One region of the Oribacterium sp. HCP28S3_H8 genome, then DNA from elsewhere that is predicted to be linked to it. Evidence: predicted binding sites of a transcription regulator. Region 1 holds the regulator's gene; each other region holds the start of a gene.

Region 1 (2,274 bases):
ATCCAGATCCTCAAACATTTTACGGATCTGCTTATAGATTCCGCGGACGCCCTTGGTAAAGGCATCGTCCTCATCCTCTTTTTCCACAGTTCCCAGCGCTCTCTCAAAGTTATCAACAATCGGAAGGATTTTTTCTATAACGTCCCGTGCTCCCATATCAAACATCTGGGACTTTTCCTTTTCCGATCGTTTCCGGAAATTGTCAAATTCTGCATAGAGTCTTAAGTACTTCTCCTTGCACTCCGCAATTTCCTTTTCGTATTTTTCCTTCTGGAGATCTCTTACCTTGGACTCTGTTTTCTGGTCTCCGGACTCTGCAGCTTCCGAAGCTTCGGCATCCGAAGCGTCCTCCTTTTGAGAAGCTTCGACATGCTCTGCTGCCTTTGCTTCATCTGTTTCCTTTGTTACTGTATCCTGTGCTTCTCCGGCTCTGGCTTCTTCTGTGCCCTGCTCCGGGGAAGTCTTTTTTTCTTCTTCCTGCAAGATGTGCTCCTTTCCCGTTTCCTGTCTATATATGTCTACTTCCGAAACGCCTGGTCCATTTCATTCATGACCTTGTTTAAAACCTCAAGGACCTTTTCATAGTCCATCCGTTTCGGACCAATCACTCCTATGGTTCCTCTCAGACCATTGCCAAGCTCATAGTTGGCAGTGATCACAGAACAATCCGCCATATTCTGTAGCGGTGACTCGTTACCGATATATACCTGAATCGGATTTCTGCTCTCCTCTGCATCCTCACTGGCATCATGAACAAGCTCAATCAGCTCATCCTTCTGCTCCAGCGCGGAAATCAGCTTGGAGGCCTTGTCCGACTCGGAAAGCTCCGGATATTTAAAAATATTGGTTGCTCCGGACGTATAGATCTGGACATTGCTGCCATTAACACTAAGTATATTGTGAATAGCTGCAAGTATCGATCCCACGGTTTTCTTAAAACTCGTCCGTGCGTAAATCTGCGCGATCCGCCCCTCCGTGATATCCGAGCCGGTCAGCCCGTCCAGCTCGTCGTTAAGCAGCATATTGATGCTCAGCATACGGTTGAAATCCAGTTCCTCGCAACCATCCAGGCTCACTGTCGCAGTTCGAACAAGATTTCCCTCCAGCATGATCACGAGAAGCAGTCGTCTTGCATCAACGATCGATACCTGAATAAACTTGATCTTATTGGTATGTACTGTCGGTCCGGAAACCATGGCTGCGTAATGGGTATCCTCCGCAAGAGCCTTCACCAGGGTCTTAAGTGTATTTTCCAGCTTATCAACCTTCTGGAACATCTCGGATCTCACATCATCAAGCTCATCCCGCTGCGTCTGCATCAGCTGATCCACATAAAACCGGTACCCTTTATCAGAGGGAATCCTGCCGGCTGAAGTATGCGGCTGCACAATATAGCCCATTTCCTCCAGATCGCTCATTTCATTCCGAATGGTGGCAGAGCTCAGATTCAGTCCGGAATACTTACTGATTGTTCTTGATCCGACCGGCTCTCCGGTCTCAAGATAGTTTTTGATAATCGTTGTCAGAATCACGACTTTACGATTGTCCAATTCCATCTGACTGCCTCCTTCTTAATGATTTGTTAGCACTCAAAAATGCAGAGTGCTAATTTCTATTGGTTATAATACTCTAGGTCCGAAAGGGTGTCAAGGGATTTCCCAAAAAAGAACTGTGAAAAAAGTATGAAAAAAGGCGCTCATGCCCTTTTTAAATGACATTTCGCGCCTTAGGTCCGGAAACATATATCACCGGATAATATAGACTTCTGTATAGTAAAGGATATTGGCAGCCTCCCGATGGCTGTCAAAATACACATCAATATGATTTCTCTTGACGGCGCCGCCGCAGTCCTCCGCAACATATTCATGCCCGTTAATCAGAAGATGGGTACCGTAGGGAATCACCCTCGGATCCACGGCGACGGTACGTCCGGATCTCGCGCGGGTCCCGATGGCTGTCACAGAGCCATGTCCCTCCGAGCACTGATAGCATGGACAATATCCGGTGATTCTAAATGAACCCAGCGGCGTCAATGTTCTGCCATCCGGGAGTGTCAGCCGTGCTGCTGCCGCCGCTTCCTCCTGTGCCTTTTTTTCTGCCTCCGCCTTGGCGAGCGCTTCTGCCTTTGCCTTTTCCTCTGCTTCCTTTGCTTCCGCCTCTGCATCCGCACCGGCTGTGATAAACAGCGCCTTGGTTCCTTTGATGGTACCTGCAGATGCTGTGAAGCTCATGCAGCCTCCCAGAAAAAGCATCAGTGCAATCACTAAAAGCAGC
Region 2 (2,274 bases), on a different contig from region 1:
CTAGTAGGTTTTACCTGCCGGGTTTGAGTTTTCCTCTATAGCTCAGTCGGTAGAGCACGCGGCTGTTAACCGCGGTGTCGTTGGTTCGAGTCCAACTGGGGGAGTTGTTGTTTATAACAACCAATGCCGGTATAGCTCAGTTGGTAGAGCAACTGATTTGTAATCAGTAGGTCTTCGGTTCGAGTCCGAATCCCGGCTTAAGCCTGAGCTTAATCTGAAGCTTAGGCGTTTTTTTAAATCATACGGAATATAAAATCGTTTATGACATATACGGATTGTTATGGAACCTTAGCTCAGTTGGTTAGAGCAGTCGGCTCATAACCGATCGGTCCCGGGTTCGAGTCCCAGAGGTTCCATTACTATATATGCCGGTATAGCTCAGTTGGTAGAGCAACTGATTTGTAATCAGTAGGTCTTCGGTTCGAGTCCGAATCCCGGCTTAATAAAGGGGGTTGTCGCATGTGCACTTCACAGTGCCGTCGACAGCCCATTTTTATTCTTTACTTCTCAACTTATATCATATGTACATTTGGGTGCGTTCACAAGCTGCAGGCTTTTCACTTCATTTCTATTACTGCATTCATTTCTATTACTGCACATACACTGATTTAATAAGCTCTTTAAATGAAAACGCTCTCTCTATGAATCTGTGAATTATCTGTGTATTTCTCGATTTGTTAGCCAGCTTGCTTGCAGAGTGCTAATTCTCGTGTTATACTACCTATCGTTGATTCTAAGACAGTAGACTTTTTACTATGTAAATTTCTTACGTATCTTTCAGTATATTTCAACTTTTAAATAACAAGCTGTCTATGCATTATATAGACACAGAAAACTACGTAGGATCTGATAAAGGAGCAATGATTATGGCAAAACAAGGTAGTTTATCGATTAACAGCGAGAACATTTTCCCGATCATCAAAAAATGGATGTATTCAGACCAGGATATTTTTATCCGTGAGCAGATTTCCAATGCCTGCGATGCAGTTACAAAGCTTGAAAAGCTGGCTCTCATCGGAGAGTGGGAGAAGCCGCAGGATTATAAGGGCAGAGTGGATGTCATTGTTGATTCCGATAACAAAACCATTACCTTTAAGGATAACGGCATCGGCATGACAGCCGATGAGGTTGATAAATATATCAATCAGATTGCATTTTCCGGTGCAACAGACTTCATCCAGAAGTATAAGGACAAGGCTAATGACGATCAAATCATCGGGCATTTTGGTCTTGGATTTTATTCCGCATTTATGGTCTCTGACCTTGTTGAAATCGATACATTATCTTACCAGAAGGATGCAAAACCAGTTCACTGGGAGTGTAATGGAGGCACGGATTATACTCTGACAGAGGGAAGCAAAAAGGATCATGGTACCGTCATTACGCTGCACCTTAATGATGACTGCCTGAAATATGACAACGAATGGGAAGTACGTGAGATCATTGATAAGTACGCATCCTTCATGCCTGTCGAGATCTATCTTACCAAGCTTCCAAAGGATACAGAAACCATCGATGCCAGTGATAAGCTGGATACAGATGTTGTCCTGGAGGAAATTCCGGAAAAGACAGAAACAGATAAGGATGGTAAGGAGACCAAAATCCCTGCCAAGGTTAAAATTGAGAAGCGTCCGGAACTTGTAAACGACATTCATCCACTCTGGACAAAAAGTCCAAGTGAGTGCAAGAAGGAAGATTATATCAACTTCTATCACAAGGTATTCCATGACTATAAGGAACCGCTGTTCTGGATCCATCTCAACATGGACTATCCATACAATCTAAAGGGTATCTTATACTTCCCTAAAATCAATATGGAGTATGAGTCCATTGAGGGCACCATTAAGCTGTACAACAATCAGGTCTTTGTTGCAGATAACATTAAGGAAGTCATCCCGGAGTACCTTATGCTTCTTAAGGGTGTGATTGACTGTCCGGATCTTCCGCTCAATGTATCCAGATCACAGCTTCAGAATGATGGATTTGTTAAGAAGATTTCAGACTATATCACCAAAAAGGTGGCAGATAAGCTTTCCGGTATGTGCAAGACGGATCGGGAAACCTATGAGAAATACTGGGATGATATCGCACCATTCATCAAGTATGGCTGCTTAAAGGACGATAAGTTCTGCCAGAAGATGACTGATTACATTCTGTTTAAAGACATTAACGGCAAGTATCTTGCATTACCGGAATGCCTTGAGGTAAACAAGGTTGATCCAGATAGTAAAAAGGATGACACTGATAGCAATAAAGAAGCATCCGCTCAGAAAG
Region 3 (2,274 bases), on a different contig from region 1:
CAGCGATGATCAGAAGCTTAGCACCCATCTTAACGATGTTCTCAAGCAGTGGCAGGATATCCTGAATGTTGGAAATCTTCTTATCTGTAATCAGGATATACGGATCATCCAGAGTAGCTTCCATCTTATCCATATCTGTGCACATGTAAGCGGAAACATATCCTCTGTCAAATTCCATACCTTCTACAAGATCCAGCTCGTTCTGCATGGTCTTGGACTCCTCAACAGTGATAACACCATCCTTGGATACCTTTTCCATTGCATCTGCTACCATCTCGCCGACCTTCTCGTCACCAGCGGAAATTGCTGCAACCTTTGCGATCTGGTCCTTGCCCTTAACCTTGGATGACTGCGCCTTGATGGACTCAACAGCAGCATCTACAGCCTTGCGGATACCCTTTCTCAGGATAATCGGGTTAGCACCTGCCTCAAGGTTTTTCATACCCTCCGATACAATTGCCTGTGCAAGAACCGTAGCGGTTGTAGTACCATCACCGGCAACATCGTTGGTCTTGGAAGCAACCTCACGTACAAGCTGTGCACCCATGTTCTCATACGGATCCTTGAGCTCGATTTCCTTTGCAATGGAAACACCATCGTTTGTGATCAGCGGTGCACCGTAGCTCTTATCAAGAACTACATTTCTGCCCTTAGGTCCAAGTGTTACCTTAACTGTATTTGCAACAGCATCTACACCAGCTTCCAGAGCCTTTCTGGCTTCAACGCCATACTTAATTTCCTTAGCCATGATTCAATCCTCCTGATTTATCTATATGCTAATCTGATCTTTTATCTTGATCTCAATCGGTCAATCTTATTATTTATTCCACAACAGCAAGAATATCATTCTGCTTTACAACCGTATACTTGTGACCGTCGATCTCAACCTCGGAACCGGCATACTTGGAGAAAATAACATGCTGACCTTCCTTGACCTGCATCTTGATCTCCTTGCCGTCAACTACTCCGCCCGGACCTACGGCAACAACAACTGCCTGACCCGGCTTCTCCTTATCATCCTGACCTGGCAGCACGATACCGCTGGCTGTAGTCTCCTCCATCTTTTCCTTCTCCAGAACGACTCTGTCAAATAATGGAACTAACTTCATGATTGAGAACCTCCTCAAACTATTTTCTTATGAAATAAAGCTCTTAAGGGTCATGCATGAGAGGCTTGACAGAAATTCAAATATAATCTCCTGCTGCCATCTCGTACCCTGAAGCTTGCTTTTTTCCGAACAGTTTGTATTATAGCGCGGGCTATTAGCAACGTCAAGCGTTGAGTGCTAACTATTTATAAAATTCACATATTCTTCACAAATCCAGGATTTTAATTTGCACCAAAAAATTCATCCGAAACGAAGCATGGTCGATCCGCTTCGGATGAATTTCTTATCCAGCTTTTTTTGCTGTCCTGAATGTCAAGGAAGGAAATGCCAAAGAAAGATTACACCGCGAGGACACTTGCGCAGAGATATGCCTTCCGGTTCTGCCACTCGGCGACCTTCCGGAACTGAAGCCGCCCGCGGATGCCTGCATTCACAAAATCACAGATAGAGGCTTTGTCTGCGTCCGCCTTATAGATGGCATCCCGGACCATCCCGTAATAGCTGCTCTTTTTATCATTGTGAATGCCGTCGAGTTCCGATAAATCCCCGATGCCGATGCTATGGAGATAGCTTCGGAACGCATCATTGGCATAGATCGTATGCTGATGTCCATCTACATATTCAAAGATGGCGATTGGAATGTTACTTTCCGCCTTGACAGAAGTAAACTCCATCGGATGTGCGGAGAGGAAATTAACGCGGCCGATCTGGTCATAAAAGATCCGGTCACCGGTACTTTCCAGGATGAAGCCCTTCTGCTGTAACGTATCATAACACTCCTCAAACGGCAGAGGCTTTGAGAGTAAATAGCCTTGCACTCTTTCGCAGCCAATGGTACGGAGGAAATCATACTGTTCTCTGGTTTCCACACCCTCCGCAAGCGTACTGATCCCCAGATTTTTAGCCATATTGACGATGGATGCGAGAATCATCGGCGTTTTTGCATTCTCCTTATGTAAAAACTGCATATCCATCTTCAGCACATCAAAGTCAAAGGTCTGCAAGGTATTAAGCGAACTATAGCCGCTTCCAAAATCATCCATCCAGACATGATACCCATCCCGATGAAATCTTGCGATATGCTCACGCATCTCCTCTTCACTGCCAAACAACACAGACTCGGTAATCTCAATATGGATAAGCTCATGTGGGATACCGTATCGCG

The links. The regulator HrcA, encoded in region 1, represses chaperone genes, less so after heat shock. The targets are predictions, from matches to a motif close to TGTTAGCACTCNNNNNNNNNGAGTGCTAACA.
Region 2: a site for HrcA is predicted at 676-706, ahead of htpG (molecular chaperone HtpG). Genes of this name have one in related genera too.
Region 3: a site for HrcA is predicted at 1,262-1,292, ahead of ACTNEN_RS06830 (co-chaperone GroES). Genes of this name have one in related genera too.

What each region holds. Positions count from the first base shown of each region.
Region 1 is NZ_JBQHUZ010000008.1:109,609-111,882, reverse strand. Features, by position in the region: gene grpE (nucleotide exchange factor GrpE) at 1-483, opposite strand, end outside; gene hrcA (heat-inducible transcriptional repressor HrcA) at 519-1,556, opposite strand; gene ACTNEN_RS10470 (3D domain-containing protein) at 1,746-2,274, opposite strand, start outside.
Region 2 is NZ_JBQHUZ010000004.1:232-2,505, forward strand. Features, by position in the region: tRNA gene ACTNEN_RS05700 (tRNA-Asn) at 32-104, shown strand; tRNA gene ACTNEN_RS05705 (tRNA-Thr) at 126-198, shown strand; tRNA gene ACTNEN_RS05710 (tRNA-Ile) at 283-356, shown strand; tRNA gene ACTNEN_RS05715 (tRNA-Thr) at 368-440, shown strand; gene htpG (molecular chaperone HtpG) at 867-2,274, shown strand, end outside.
Region 3 is NZ_JBQHUZ010000004.1:253,119-255,392, reverse strand. Features, by position in the region: gene groL (chaperonin GroEL) at 1-748, opposite strand, end outside; gene ACTNEN_RS06830 (co-chaperone GroES) at 822-1,109, opposite strand; gene ACTNEN_RS06825 (putative bifunctional diguanylate cyclase/phosphodiesterase) at 1,448-2,274, opposite strand, start outside.